Regions from separate parts of the Lysinibacillus sp. BNK-21 genome, predicted to be linked through region 2. Evidence: riboswitches for the same ligand, from Rfam matches in the RefSeq annotation. Region 2 holds a riboswitch; the other holds the start of a gene.

Region 1 (8,105 bases), 3.1 Mb from region 2:
TTAACACTTGCCAACCGCCACCAGTTTCCTATTATTGTTTTCCATGAAGCAGTTCCTTTTGTTCGTATTACACAGGATTTACATAGTCAAATTATCAATCAGCAATATCTATTGATTTCTTCACTAGAAGCTTACTCACAAACATTGAACAAAAATGCAGTATTGGGACAAAACGCGGACGATATTTTACAAAATATGTATAATGAATTAAAAATACAAATTATGTTTTCCATTAAGGGAAGAGAACCTGTCTTTTTCCCGAATATGGCTCATAAAAAGCGGCAGCAATTCCTAACATTGAATACATCGTCTCAGCAATTTAAACATGAGCCTATTTTTCTATTTGATCAACATTATGCCGATTTATCAATTTATCGAGAAGATGGGCTTTTCTCCGAATTTGAATTATTAATATTAGATCGCACGGCAACAGCGTTGGCACAGCTTTTAATGCGAGAGTTCTATATTGAGGAAAAAAAGAATATTGAGGATGCTTCGATTTTAGCTGATTGGATTGATCAAAAACTATCTAAGGAGGAAATCTATAAATTTATCGTTACACATTATACTAACTATACACAATCCAGTGGCACTGTCTTTATTTTGGCTTCTCCTAATACGTTGACAAAGGCACAGGAGGATGTAGTCTATAGTAAGCTTTATTATCGTAATCTCTTTGAGCAACATGGCTTTATTCCATTTTTATTTGAAAGAAAAAGCTATGTTATTTTTATTTTACTGCATACAAAAGATAGTAAAGCCATTCGTGATATGTTAAACAACATGTTTTCCTCTTTGGTCAAAACTGAATTTTATAAAAAGCAGCAGGCACAAGGTTATCAGATAGCTATTGGGAAGGTCGTTTGTGATGTGGATGAAATTCCTAAAAGCTATCAAACTGCACTGGAAACCTTATATATTTGTCGAAAAGTACAAACGTCCTCGTTCTTTTATGATGATCTGCATTTATATCATTTAATCTATAAATTACAAATGCAGGTGGATTTACAGGAAGTGATTTACGACTATTTACAGCCCGTTATTGAATACGATGAAAAATATAATAGTAAGCTTCTCGAAACATTGCAAGTGTATTTACAAACAAATGGCTCTAAACAGCAAACAGCGAATCAATTGTTTATTGTTCGTCAAACACTCTATCACCGCTTAAAAAAGCTTGAAAGTTTACTTGGTAAAAATTTTATGAACGGGCATAACCGCATTACACTTGAATTTATGCTACTAGCCAATTCATTAATCGAGGATAAGAGCTAGAAAAAAGTTGGCACGCTTAAAAGGTTAACTCCCCTCCTAAGCGTGCCCTTTATTACCCTTTCACAACTACATCGTGATACAATCCAGGTCTACGATCATCGTAAACAGGAATTCTTCCACGTACTTCATCGACAATAGAAAAGTCTACATCGATCACTGCTACTTCCTCGTCCTCAGCACCTACCCATAATACTTCTCCCCAAGGTTGAATAATCATAGACTGCCCATTAAAATTTTCTACCTTTTTCGAAATACGATTTACTGCAATGACAAAGCATTGATTTTCAATTGCACGAGCCTGTAGCAACGTTTTCCAATGGTCAATCCTTGGAGTTGGCCACTGCGCTGGTACAAATAATACCTTTGCTCCTTGTAATGCATGTGCACGTAACCATTCTGGGAAGCGAATATCATAGCAAATGACACCAGCAGCTTCAATATCATCTAAAGCAAAACGATTCATTTCATCCCCTGCTTCCAAGTAAAGATGCTCGTCCATTAAACGGAAAAGATGTGCCTTGCTATATTCCCCAACAAGTTCTCCATTACGATCAAAGGTATACATCGTATTATAAAATTTATCGCCTTTCTTTGTTGAAACAGAGCCCCCTACAATATGTACATCAAGTTCCTTAGCAAGTTTAGCCAAAAAGGTCTTTGTCCGCTCACCATTGATATCTGCTAGCTCAGGCAGTTTCTCTAAAGCATAGCCTGTATTCCACATTTCAGGTAACACTATGATTTCTGCCCCATTTTTTGCAGCTTCACGAATCTTATCCTCGGCACGTTCAAAATTTTCTTCAACTTTGCCAAAGCCAACATTTAATTGAATACAACCGATTTTCATCTCTATTCCTCCTCTAGACAATTATCAGAAAAAGTAATACTATTTGCTTCATATTCTTCAATAATAATTATTATATTCTGAAAAAGGTGATCATGCATGGAATTCTCTAAAAAACTACAGCAACTACCCACTCAATTTTTTGCAGCACTCGTTCAAAAAGTAAACTTGGCTCTAGAAGAAGGGCGTGATGTCATTAACCTTGGGCAAGGAAATCCCGATCAGCCAACGCCTATTCACATCATTCAAGCATTACAGGAAGCAGCTGAAAATCCTCAAAACCACAAATATTCACCTTTTAGAGGTCTCGCTGAATTACGCCAAGCTGCTGCGGACTTTTATCTACGTGAATATCAGGTAGAACTAAATCCAGATACAGAGGTAGCGATTCTTGGTGGAACAAAAATTGGTCTAGTTGAGCTACCTTTAGCTGTGTTAAACCCTGGTGACACGATGCTCTTACCAGATCCTGGCTATCCAGATTACCTATCAGGTGTTGTACTAGGAGACGTCAATTTTGAAGTAATGCCCCTTTTTGCTGAAAATGATTTCTTACCTGATTATCATGCATTACCTGATGAAGTGAAAGAAAAAGCAAAGCTTCTTTACTTAAATTACCCGAACAACCCTACAGGTGGTACAGCATCACTTGCGTTTTTTGAAGAGACCGTTCGCTTTGCGAAGGAGCACAATATTATCGTATCACATGATTTTGCTTATGGGACAATAGGATTTGACGGTAATAAACCAGTTAGCTTCCTTCAAGCAAAGGGTGCAAAAGAAGTAGGAGTTGAAATGTATACATTATCGAAAACCTATAATATGGCTGGCTGGCGTATAGGCTTCGCTGTAGGGAATGCCGAGATTATTGCTGCTATTAATCTAATTCAGGATCATCTGTTTTGTAGTCAATTCCCTGCCATTCAACAAGCCGCAGCAGTAGCACTGACGGCTTCCCAACAATGTGCGGATGAACTACGAGCTACTTATGAGCGTCGCCGCAATGTACTCATTGAAGAAGCTCGAAGAATTGGCTGGCATGTTACGGCTCCAAAAGGCTCCTTCTTCGCATGGCTCCCTGTACCACTAGGCTATACAAGTGAACAGTTTGCTAATCTTTTGCTCGAAAAAGCTGATATCGCTGTAGCAGCAGGTAATGGCTTCGGTCAATATGGTGAAGGATATGTACGCGTAGGATTGCTGGTTAGTGAGGAGCGCTTACGTGAAGCAATCCATAGAATCGAGCAATTACAATTGTTTAAAAGATAATGACGCCGTATCCTGTAGCTATCCCTAGCTACAGGATTATTACTATTTTTCAATTTTCCTTGGTTGCCCTAAACCATTTTCTAATGGATAAAATTGAACATGACCTGTTTCATCATCCCATTTTCGAATATGTTGAATTCCTTGTACCTCTGCCAACACGATGTCAGCAGTAATAACAGGGTTGCCCCCTTTTATTAAATGCCCACCTGATACAGCACCCCATTGATCGCTCATAGAACCATGGAAATGTGTCTCATATCCACCATCTCGTTTACACACCACACCTGAACCTTGAATAAATTCTAATGGTCCCTCTTTTTCAATCACATCACTAAACCGAACTTGAATTTGAACTGTTGCATCTGGCACTAGATAAACAAAGCTACTTTTTTGAAAGCTGCCAATACAGCTTACAATTGTTGCTGACTCTATACTATTCTCTTCGCAAAGCGCTTCAATCCCTTCAATGATATCTGTTCCCGTTAGAAAACGAGCACTAATAACCTTACCAAATGAACCTATACCATAATTAACTCTTACAGACATTGTTATCCCTCTTTTGCGTCGAAATATTATAATTATATAAAAAATTTAAAAATTATTTATTGACTTACTATACCCTATAAATTATATTAGTTCTATCGGAATTACAAAAAAATATTATAAATCTCTTATCAAGAGTAGCTGAGGGACTGGCCCTATGAAGCTCGGCAACCTCCTTTTTAAAGGAAGGTGCTAAATCCTGCAAACGATCTTCGTTTGATAGATAAGAGAGGACATCTTTTCATGAGCCTCTCTTAATTTGTAAGAGAGTTTTTTTATTTTCAAAAAACCGATAAAAACAATCTTGGAGGTATTTTCATGAAAAAGAAAAATAAATTTTTAGTAGGTTTAGCAAGTTTAACATTAGTAGCAGCTTTAGCAGGCTGTGGCTCTAAAGAAGATAGTAAAAGCCAAGCTGAAGGAATTGATGAAAAGAAAATCGTTGTAGGCGTCACTTCTGGTCCACACGAACAAATTGCAGAAGTAGCCGCTAAAGTAGCAAAAGAAAATGGGCTAGAAGTTGAACTAAAATCATTTTCTGACTATGTTTTACCTAATACATCCTTAGCTGAAGGTGATCTTGATGCGAACAGCTATCAACACGAGCCTTTCCTAGATACATTTAATAAAGACCATGATACAGATTTAGTACCAGTGGGCAAGACGATTTTAAATCCAATGGGTATCTACTCAGAAAAATATAAATCCTTTGATGACATTCCTGAAGGTGCAACGTTTGGCTTACCAAACGACCCAACGAATGGAGCGCGTGCCCTCTTTGTTTTACAGGAAGCTGGCTATATTAAGTTAAAAGAGGGTGCAGACTTAACAGCCTCGATCCGTGATGTAGAAGAAAACAAAAAGAATTTAAAATTCATTGAATTAGAGGCGGCTCAAATTCCTAAACAACTTAGTGAGGTAGATGTAGCAGCTATTAATACAAACTTTGCATTAGAAGCTGGTATTAATCCTAAAGATGACTCTATTTTATTGGAATCTACTGATTCTCCATACGTGAACTATATTGTTGTACGTGCTGAAAATGAAAATGATCCAACAATTAAAAAGTTCGTTGAGGCTTACCAATCTGACGAAGTGCGTCAATTCATCGAAGAGGAATTCAAAGGTTCTGTAATCCCTAGCTGGTAATATGTTCAGAAAGCTTCTATAAAGCCGAAGAATCTGCTGAAATTCCCCAATGGGAAGACGAGCAGATTCTTGCTTTTTAGAAGGTTGAGAAAGGAGCAAACAATTGCATGATTCAATTACAAAATATCTCAAAAGAATTTAAGTCGAAAAAAGGCATCATAAAAGCTGTGGATGGCATCAATCTTCACGTAAAAAAGGGACAAATTCATGGTGTAATAGGCTATAGTGGTGCTGGTAAAAGTACACTCATTCGTTGCGTTAATCTACTAGAACGTCCTACAGCAGGAAAAGTAGTGATAGACAATGTAGACATTACGACCCTTTCTCTTCACGAATTACGTCAAACACGCCAAAAAATCGGGATGATCTTCCAGCACTTTAATCTCTTAAAAACAGCAACAGTTTACAATAATATTGCAGTTCCCTTAAAGCTACTAGGCTATAAAGAGGCGGAAGTAAAAAACCGAGTAGCTAAGTATGCTGAAATTGTCGGTTTAACAGATAAATTAGATAGTTACCCAAATCAACTTTCAGGTGGTCAAAAACAGCGTGTGGCTATTGCACGTGCCTTAGCACAGGAACCAGAGATTTTACTTAGTGACGAAGCAACAAGTGCACTTGATCCTGAGACAACGGAAGCCATTCTTGAATTGTTGTTAAAAATTAATCGTGAATTAGGCATTACGATTCTGCTCATCACACATGAAATGAATGTAATTCAAAAAATTTGCGATGAGGTTTCTGTTCTAGAATCAGGGAAAGTTGTGGAATTTGGCACAGCGATTGAACTTTTTGCGAAACCGAAGCACCCTACAACGCGAAAGTTTTTGAATACAATTTCACAACGTAATTTATCCCCTTCTCTTATTGAGCAATTAAATGTTTCAGGAAGTGTAATCCGTTTAACATTCCTTGGTGAAAGTACTGGTAAGCCATTATTAGCAGAAATCACTAAGGTATATGATGTGCAACCAAATATTTTAACAGCCAATATTATTGAATTAAAAAACGGTATTGTCGGCAATATTGTGGTGCATTTACATGGCGAAACGCAGATTGTCCAAAAGGCGTTAACGTATTTTTCAGAAAATGGCGTGGCAGTGGAAGAATTAGGAGGTGCGTTCAATGAGTAGTATCCAAAGCTTCTTTACAGATTGGTCAGATGTTATTGGCAAAGCAATTATCGAAACATTTCAAATGGTTGGAATTTCATTATTTTTCTCCATTCTGATTGGCATTCCATTAGGGCTATTAATCGTTTTAACACGACCAGGACAATCCTTTGAAAATAAATTTTTCTATCAGTTTTTTAATCTATTTATCAATATTGTTCGCTCTGTTCCATTTATCATTTTACTATTCTTCATCTTACCTTTTACCAAGTTAATTGTAGGTACAACAATTGGTGTTAAAGGTGTAATCGTACCACTAGTTGTTTACACAGCTCCTTATATTGCACGACTGATGGAGTCTGCGCTTTTAGAAGTGGATTCCGGAGTAGTAGAAGCCTACACAGCCATGGGTATTAAACGTCGCCATATCATTTGGCATGTCCTATTACGTGAAGCGCGACCATCTATTATTTTAGGCTTAACAATTGCCACAATAGGATTAATTGGTGCAACAGCAATGGCAGGAATGGTTGGTGCTGGCGGTTTAGGTGACCTTGCCTATCGTTATGGTCATTTGCGCTATGAGGTTGATGTGATGTATGCAACTGTCTTTATCTTAATCATCCTTGTGCAGAGCATTCAATCCATTGGTAACCGCTTCGCCGCGAAGTTGAAAAAAGATTAAGAGGAGAATGAAGATGACAAACGAAATTTATGTAGAGAAAAATGGCTATATTGCAACGTTAGTATTAAACCGCCCGGATAAACGGAATTCTTTATCAAGGGCAATGTTTCAAGCCATAGTAGACCAACTAGAGCTGCTCCGTATAGATTCTTCCATCAAACTTTTAATTGTTCGCGGTGTCAATGAAGTAGCCTTTTCTTCCGGTGCAGATATTAGCGAGTTTTTAGATGTTCGTTATGCTACAGACAATGCTAAAGCCTATAATGAATTGGCTCTAAAGGCGATCGATGCTCTCTATAAATTTCCACACCCGACAATTGCTATGATTCAGGGCTTAGCAATTGGTGGTGGCTTAGAGTTAGCAAATGCTTGTGATTTTAGAATAGCAACGCCTAAGAGTAAGCTAGGCATTACCGCTGCAAACATAGGTATTGTCTATAATTTAGAAAGCACGAAACGTCTCATCAATATTGTTGGTGTCGCTAAGGCAAAGGAAATTTTGTACACAGCTACTATTTTTACAGCTGAAGAAGGAAAAAATATTGGTTTAATCACGGCCCTACACGAACCAGAGGAAATTGATGAGGCGACATTGCAATTCGCTGAACATTTATTAAGTAAATCATCCATTGCAAACGCAGGCATCAAAAAAATTATCCAAGCAATTGTTGATGGTGAAATTGAAGAAAACGATGAGCTGGCACAGTTAGTTTTGGATTCATTTAGTTCAGACGATTATAACGAAGGTATTCAAGCCTTTTTAAATAAAAGAAAGCCTATTTTCAATAAATAAGTGAGGTAGTAACGATGACAAACATAACTGATGGCGATCTACTCTTAAAAAATATAACTGCACAAGCCCCCTTCCCCATTTGCTTTGCAGATTTAGAAAAGGCCGTAGCGGAAAAAATCGAAGCTGGCCCTTTTGGCTACATCCGTTCAGGTGCTGGCGGTGAACAAACACTGCGCAATAATCGTGCAGCTTTTGAGAAGTATTCCATTGTTCCCCGATTTTTAAATGATGTGTCAAACGTTGATACATCGGTTCATTTGTTTGGTAAAACATATCCAACTCCTTTGCTTTTTGCTCCTGTGGGCATGAACGGAATGGTTCACGATGAAGGTGAGCTTGCCGTTGCACGTGCCGCCCAGTTTTTAAATATCCCTTATATACAAAGCACTGTGTCCACTTTTGCTCTTGAAGAAGTTGCTCAAGCTGCGCCTTCTG
Region 2 (8,105 bases):
TAAAAGGCCGGTCCACCACGATATTCTGTATCTTTCTCTTCTTTATAGATTTGAGCTAATGTTGACTCTACATACGCGGTAGCCGCACCTATGAAAGCGATTGCCCACATCCAAAAGACAGCACCAGGTCCTCCCATTCCAATCGCTGTCGCAGTACCAGCAATATTACCTGTACCTACACGTCCTGATAATGCGATAGACATTGCTTGGAATGAAGATATTCCCTTTTCTGACTTCTCCCCTTTAAACATTAAAACAAACATATCTTTAATGTGCCTTACTTGTAGGAACCTTGTAATAATTGAGAAAAATAACCCAATTAATAAGATGCCATAAATAAACCATGGTCCCCATAAAATACCATTCAACTTCTCTACAATTACATCCATTTTACCCCTCCAATTTGAATTACCTTACTTTAAGTCATTATAGTATTACACTTTTCTGAAAATTGCAATATTATTTTTAAGTAACAATATTTAAGTAAGTAACCTAGTAAATGGAAGGGTATAAACCTATTTAATTATATAACCAATTCTTCGAAGAGCATTATTAATAAAATCTCGTATATACATAAAAATCTCTTCGCGCTCTCCCTCATGAAATAAATTATGATAACAATTTGCCCATTCTTTAAACTGAAATTCCGTGAATTCCTGTTGATGAAGCCAATTTCGAGTTTGGCGAGTGTCCGTAATTTTATCCTTCTCAGCTGTCATAATTAGCATAGGCATATTAGGCATTTCACCTTTAGGCAGCATCACTAAATTTTTCATCATCTGCTGAAGTTCTCGATACCATTTCACAGAAACTACAGTCATGAGCGGTACATCATCTTTCATTTCTTCTCTGCCTTCAACACTACGCGTTAATTTCTCTAATGTAATATCATGTGTCAATTTAACATTGGCCGTTAACGCACTTAGACTTGTTAAAGCATTTGTTAATTTACCTGGTAATAGCTTTAGTTGCAACCAAGGTGATGTTAAAATAATGCCTGCACATTCATATTGTCTCTTTTGCAGTGTATGGAGGATTAATGTTGCACCTAGTCCATGCCCTATTACAAAGGTTGGTAAATTATATGAAAAAGCATTTTCAATCAGGTTTCTTGTATACTTATTGTACAATTTGAAGTCTTCATCATGGACTCGAGCAAACCTTGCATTACCCCCATGATTCGGTAAATCTCCCATGACTATGTGGAAGCCTTCTAATCTTAATTTCTCTATCAGCCATGCATACCAACGGTGATTTTCATAAGCACCATGAAAAATAGCAATCACAGCTTTTGCTTGTCCATCAGCTTCCCATTTCCACATTACATAGTCCTCCTAAAAAATAATTACACTTTGATTATATCGAAATAAATAGCACATTTTAATTTTATATTTCCATAAAGTTGCGTATTTGATACGATAATACTACATTATAGAAAGAAAAGAGGCGATTTTCATGATTTATCCATTTAAAGATAAAACGCCAAAGATCGATCCGTCTGTTTTCATTGCTGACTACGCAACTGTTACGGGCGACGTAACAATTGGCGCCGAAACAACCATTTGGTTTAATACGGTTATTCGTGGTGATGTTTCCCCAACGATTATTGGTAAACGTGTCAGTATCCAAGATCTTTGCTGTTTACACCAAAGCCCAAAATATCCGCTCATTATTGAAGATGAGGTAACAGTTGGACACCAAGTCACTTTACATAGTTGTACAATTCGCAAAAATGCCTTAATCGGTATGGGATCCATTATTTTAGACGGAGCTGAGATTGGAGAAGGTGCATTTATTGGAGCTGGAAGCCTAGTACCTCCTGGTAAAGTCATTCCTCCAAATAGTTTAGCATTAGGTCGTCCAGCAAAAGTTGTCCGAGAATTAAATGCTGAAGATAAAGAGGATATGGAACGCATCGTACGAGAATACGCAGAAAAAGGTCAATATTATAAATCACTTCAGAAATAAATAACCTACACAAAAAATCAATACTAACGAAAAAATCCCTCGCGTTTTCGTGTACCGAATATGTTCACGAATCCTAGCGAGGTATTTTTGTAAAAAAAACAAAAGGAGCAATGTTGCCCCTTTGCTTATTAATACATCAGAATAATTTTCTAATGACTTCATTACTTTAGTTCAATAGTTTATAAACGTGCTTTTTCTCGTAGCGCGTCTGCTTTATCAATTTGCTCCCATGGTACATTTAAATCTGTACGACCAAAATGTCCATACGCAGCAGTTTGTTTATAAATTGGACGACGAAGATCAAGCATTTTAATGATACCTGCTGGGCGTAAATCGAATAGCTCGCGTACCCATTCAACGATCTCGCTTTCTTTCACTCTACCTGTGCCAAATGTATCGACAGCAATGGAAACAGGCTGAGCAACGCCAATCGCATAGGCAAGTTGCACTTCAGCACGCTCTGCTAAGCCAGCTGCTACGATGTTTTTCGCTACATAACGTGCTGCATATGCCGCCGAACGGTCTACCTTGGTTGCATCCTTACCTGAGAAGGCACCACCACCGTGACGTGCATAACCACCGTATGTATCAACAATGATTTTACGTCCTGTTAATCCAGCATCACCTTTTGGCCCACCAATTACAAAACGGCCAGTTGGATTGATGAAGTATTTCGTATTAGCATCTAATAATTCACTCGGTACAACTGGTGCAATAACAAATTCTTTTAAATCTGCTTGAATTTGTTCAAGTGTTGCTTCTTCATCATGCTGTGTTGAAATAACAATTGTATCCACGCGAACCGGTACATTATTGTCATCATATTCAATCGTTACTTGCGTTTTACCATCAGGACGTAAATAGGCAAGTTCACCTGATTTACGTACTTCTGTTAAACGGCGTGCTAATTTGTGTGCCAAGCTAATTGGTAATGGCATTAGCTCTGGTGTTTCATTACATGCATAGCCAAACATTAAGCCTTGGTCACCAGCACCAATTGCTTCTATATCAGCATCTGTCATAGAGCCTTCACGTGCCTCTAATGCCTGATCAACACCTTGAGCAATATCAGGTGATTGTTCGCCAATTGCCACAAGCACCGCTAAGTTCTCAGCATCAAAGCCATATTTACCTCGTGTATAGCCAATTTCAGCTACAGTGTCACGAACAATACCTTTAATATCCACATAAGTAGAAGTAGTAATTTCTCCTGCTACTAATACTAATCCTGTTGTTACAGTTGTTTCACACGCTACACGTGCATTTGGATCTTCTGCTAAAATAGCATCTAAAATGGCATCCGAGATTTGGTCACAAATCTTATCTGGATGTCCTTCTGTTACACTCTCTGATGTAAACAGTCGACGGTTTGTCATTTGGTTTTCCTCCTAAATACTCTTACAATAAGTAGTTGTGTATGAATACGGTACTCATTACCCATGTCAAGTCCGCTCCTAAGGATTGAACTCTCAAGCCGTTACTGCTGCTTTTAACACGAGGATTTCGAAAGATCCGTCATTATAATAAGGAAAGAACTACATATACTTACCTTTACATTGATTTTTAACAATAAAAAAATCCTTTTCTCACGTTACTTTACATGAGGAAAGGAATAATGACTGCGTAACCTTTCACTCTTATCGTTCAAGGGATGTTCCCTTGCATCAGGTTGGCACCAACGCATGTCGTGAAATAGTTCATGCAGGTTGCCGGGTTTCACAGGGCCTGACCCTCCACCAGCTCGGGATAAGAGTATCCGTTCAATCTCATGTTACTGAAAAGGTCGAACGTTGTCAAATATTTTCTTATGTATTACTGTATAGAAAGGAAAGAACTTATTACACAAAAACTTTTCATACTTGGATGATGATGTAAATAGAAGCAAATTAATCCCTACAACATACCTAGCTACTTGTGGTAACATATGTGTGGCTCAATTTTCGTGCCTAATTACAGTAGGATTGATGGTATTCTACTCGAAAAACATTATTTTTTGTCAGTTTATTGAAAAGTGGTAAAAACTCTAAAATAATTTCTTAATTAGTATAGATTATTTAAGCAATTGTGTTATACTATTTTTGAAATTAAGAAAAAATCCCTCTAAATCAAGGGAATACTATAAAAAAGGATGGTATTTAATCGATGAATTCAGTAGAAATTGCAAACGAACTGAAGGAATTATTAAACGGCGGTAACATTAATGTTCAACTTTCAGTACCACAATTAGCAGAAAAAGCTACATCTCGTGGTGAAGCAATGTTAACAGTAGATGGCGCAGTTCGTGCAGAAACTGGCAAATACACTGGTCGTTCACCTAAAGATAAATATACGGTAGAAGAAGAAAGCACAAAAGATCAAATTGACTGGGGTAAAGTCAACCAACCGATTTCTTCTGAAGTGTTCGATAACCTATATGTAAAAGTAATAAAATATTTAAAAGAACGTGACGAGTTATTCGTATTCAAAGGCTTTGCAGGTGCTGACAAAGACTCACAATTAAGCATTCAAGTTATCAATGAATACGCATGGCACAATCTTTTTGCTCATCAATTATTTATCCGTCCAACAGCAGATGAATTAGCTTCTCATGTTGCCGACTTCACTGTCATCTCAGCTCCTAACTTTAAAGCAGATCCTGCGGTTGATGGTACTGCTTCTGAAACATTCATCATCGTATCACTTGAAAAGAAAATTATTTTAATTGGTGGTACAGAATATGCTGGTGAAATGAAAAAATCTATCTTTGGTATCATGAACTACTTATTACCACAACAAGGTATTCTTTCAATGCACTGCTCAGCAAACGTTGGTGAAGCTGGCGATGTAGCGTTATTCTTCGGTCTATCTGGTACTGGTAAAACGACGTTATCAGCTGATCCTGATCGTAAGCTAATCGGTGACGATGAACACGGTTGGTCTGATAATGGTGTATTCAACATTGAGGGTGGCTGCTATGCAAAAACAATCAACCTTTCTGCTGAAAAAGAACCAGAAATCTACAATGCAATCCGCTTCGGCTCTGTATTAGAAAACGTAGCTGTTGATCCAGAAACTCGTATTTGTGACTATGATGATGGTTCACTAACAGAAAATACACGTGTAGCTTATCCAATCCAATACATCGAAAATATCGTTGATCCTTCTGTTGCAGGTCATCCAAAAACAATCATCTTCCTAACAGCTGATGCATTTGGCGTATTACCTCCAATCAGTAAATTAACAAAAGAACAAGCGATGTATCACTTCCTAAGCGGGTTCACTTCTAAACTTGCTGGAACTGAACGTGGTGTGACTGAGCCAGAACCAGTATTCTCTACTTGCTTCGGGTCTCCATTCCTTCCACTTCCTGCAACAGTATACGCAGAAATGTTAGGACAAAAAATTGACGAGCACGGTGCACAGGTATACTTAGTAAACACTGGTTGGACTGGTGGCGAATATGGCACAGGTAGCCGTATGAAACTATCTTACACACGTACAATGGTCCGTGCAGCAATCGATGGTAAATTAGCAGATGTTGAAACAACACAAGATGCTGTGTTTGGTTTACACATTCCAAAAGCAGTTGAAGGCGTACCTTCAGAAGTGTTAAATCCTCGTGAAGCTTGGGCAGATAAAGCTGCATACGATGCAAAAGCTGCTGAGCTTGCAGGCTTATTCAACGAAAACTTCAAGAAATTCTCAAACGTTTCTGAAGCCATCACTACACTTGGTGGTCCATTAAAATAACGTCTATATAAAAGACAAAGGGAACAATTTATTCGTTCCCTTTGTCTTTTTGTTTTCTCTATGCTTTATTGTTGTTTCATCCACTTGCAAAGAGCACGGACAGTTTCACGATTTTTTGCTGGTGGATATTGATGTGCATAGTTAAGATCATACCAAGTTTCGAATGATTTATTTGCTTCCTCTAAAAAAAATGCCAATTGTCTGGCATGTTCAATATCCACATTTTCATCACGATAGCCATGAATGATAAGAACGGGAGCTGTTATACGCTCTATCTCAAAAAGTGGTGTTCTTGCATCATACGCTTCTGGTACACGATTAGGTGTTCCTCCAATAACACGCTTCATCATTCTGCGCATATCTGTACGTTCCCAATAAGTGGCCGTTGCATCAGAAACACCTGCCCATGTTACAACAGAAGTAATATCCCTTCTTAAAATAGCTGTCCACAGAGCCATAATACCACCTCGTGAAAAACCAAAAACATGGATATTGTCATTGCAGAATTGTTTGAGTACATCTACGGCATAGACCGCATCGTAACGGTCTGCCCCTGCAAACTCGTCACGCCCCTCTCCCCCACGATTCCCACGATAATATGGGGCAAATACGATAAAGCCCTGCGCCGCAAATTGTGCAATACGAGAGGGTCTTACCATCCCAATGCTTTGCATGCCGCCTCTTAAATATAAAAAGCCATCATATGTACCTTCAGTCTTTGGCTCTGCTAATAATCCTTTTATACGTAAGCCCTGTGAAAGATAGGTTATTTCCGTTAAACGGATAGCTGGATTTGGTGAAGGATAGGGGCGTTTTTCGATAATATCACCATTGTGTGTCACGATGTTTCAGCTCCTCCAGCATTTTCTTCATCCCCTCATCCTTCATGTGAAAACTCAAGTTAGGATGCTGAGCAAATTCTTCATCAGTTAACCAAAGCATGCCTGACGTTTCTAAATCAAATTCTATATCCTCTTGCGCCAAAAATTGTGCAGTGAAAACGGATTTACAAAAAACGTTTTCATCATACACTGCATACTCTGCAAACCATTGAAGATTTTTCACATGAACACCCGTCTCTTCAAAAACTTCTCGAATCGCCGCCTCCTCTAAGGTTTCCCCTTCTTCTAATTTCCCTCCTGGCACTTCTACACCACGTCGTTTATGGACAGTACATAACCATTTATTTTCATGCTTTAAAAGGACAAGGACGTGTTTAGGTTCTACTTTAAATTCGCCTCTTGTAAAACTCAAATCTACTTGTAGGCCATGTAAATCTGTAAATGTTAACATCTCTTCAACCTCACGTTCTTTCTTGTTGCAAAACAAAAGTTACTTTCTTTATCATTACTTCTATTTTATGGACGGAATTTAATCATCATTCCTATTCCTATCTATATTAACTATATTGTAAACCTACAATGACAAGCAACCCTAAGCTACAGTCTTGTAAAGCATGAAAAAAAGCGTGCTTCATAGGAAGACACGCTTTTCTTTAGATTACTTGCTGACCGTCAAAATAGACGATAGGACTTTTCACAACACAATCAATATGAACATCTGACGCATTGGCTCCACCAAATGGCGCATTACTGCCAAAAGCGATATGGATGGTCCCATACACCTTCTCATCCTCTAATACATTGCCACATAGGATAGCACTTTTATTGGCTCCGATGCCAAACTCTGCAATGACTCTACCATTGCCTTCACCAAGTAATGCCAGTAGTCGTGGACCATCAGGACCGATTGCTTCTTCTAAGCGACCATTCTTTATTTTTAATAATAATGACTCCTTTAAGACACCAATATTAGCAATAGAGCCATCTACTAATATCTCTCCATTCGCAGATGTTTCTATTGGTGCAATATACGATTCTCCTGAAGGAATATTCCCGTACTCACCAGGTTGACGAATAACCCCTGTGGAACGAATTCCGAAACGGCCGTCTACACTAAACGTCAGCTCATGACCATCCTTGACAATACGAATATCTTTTGTCGTATTAAGTAAAAGGACATATTTTTCTACAGTAGCTTCGATCTCCTGTGCATCTGCATGAAGGGCACCTTGCTCTAGCATCTCCAATGTTACCCCTGGCATTGTTGCTACACGTCCACCCTTTTCACAGGCATGTTTACGAGCCAGTGTATGTGTTAGGGAGTGGGAGGTAATACACAGTGTAACATCGGCATTTGCCATAAGCTCAGAAACTGCATGGATTGGCTCCTGCCCAGATTTCTCTAACAGGGGCATCACCATGAACATTGTATTTGCAGTAATTGACAGTCCAGCTTCATAAAAAATTTTTGCGATGTCTTGTTTGTGGCTATCTGTCAAAATTAATAGTGACTCAGAAGATTGAACATTTAAATTGCCTTTTAAAACATTTAGTGCAATATCATGT

What was found. Region 2 has a riboswitch for S-adenosylmethionine ahead of metK (methionine adenosyltransferase). Riboswitches for the same ligand answer to the same signal wherever they lie in the genome.
Region 1: it holds a riboswitch for S-adenosylmethionine, as region 2 does, so the genes downstream of both, ACMGGO_RS20365 (MetQ/NlpA family ABC transporter substrate-binding protein) here and metK (methionine adenosyltransferase) in region 2, are expected to answer to the same signal.

The regions. Positions count from the first base shown of each region.
Region 1 is NZ_JBLQTS010000001.1:4,036,280-4,044,384, forward strand. Features, by position in the region: gene ACMGGO_RS20345 (PucR family transcriptional regulator) at 1-1,275, shown strand, start outside; gene ACMGGO_RS20350 (carbon-nitrogen family hydrolase) at 1,328-2,122, opposite strand; gene ACMGGO_RS20355 (pyridoxal phosphate-dependent aminotransferase) at 2,219-3,388, shown strand; gene ACMGGO_RS20360 (PPC domain-containing DNA-binding protein) at 3,431-3,934, opposite strand; SAM riboswitch class I at 4,057-4,161, shown strand; gene ACMGGO_RS20365 (MetQ/NlpA family ABC transporter substrate-binding protein) at 4,250-5,080, shown strand; gene ACMGGO_RS20370 (methionine ABC transporter ATP-binding protein) at 5,188-6,213, shown strand; gene ACMGGO_RS20375 (methionine ABC transporter permease) at 6,206-6,877, shown strand; gene ACMGGO_RS20380 (enoyl-CoA hydratase/isomerase family protein) at 6,891-7,670, shown strand; gene ACMGGO_RS20385 (alpha-hydroxy acid oxidase) at 7,685-8,105, shown strand, end outside.
Region 2 is NZ_JBLQTS010000001.1:932,775-940,879, reverse strand. Features, by position in the region: gene ACMGGO_RS04810 (alanine/glycine:cation symporter family protein) at 1-389, opposite strand, end outside; gene ACMGGO_RS04805 (alpha/beta hydrolase) at 516-1,322, opposite strand; gene ACMGGO_RS04800 (gamma carbonic anhydrase family protein) at 1,456-1,968, shown strand; gene metK (methionine adenosyltransferase) at 2,148-3,344, opposite strand; SAM riboswitch class I at 3,603-3,721, opposite strand; gene pckA (phosphoenolpyruvate carboxykinase (ATP)) at 4,111-5,697, shown strand; gene ACMGGO_RS04785 (alpha/beta hydrolase family protein) at 5,763-6,539, opposite strand; gene ACMGGO_RS04780 (NUDIX domain-containing protein) at 6,523-6,990, opposite strand; gene ACMGGO_RS04775 (aminopeptidase) at 7,193-8,105, opposite strand, start outside.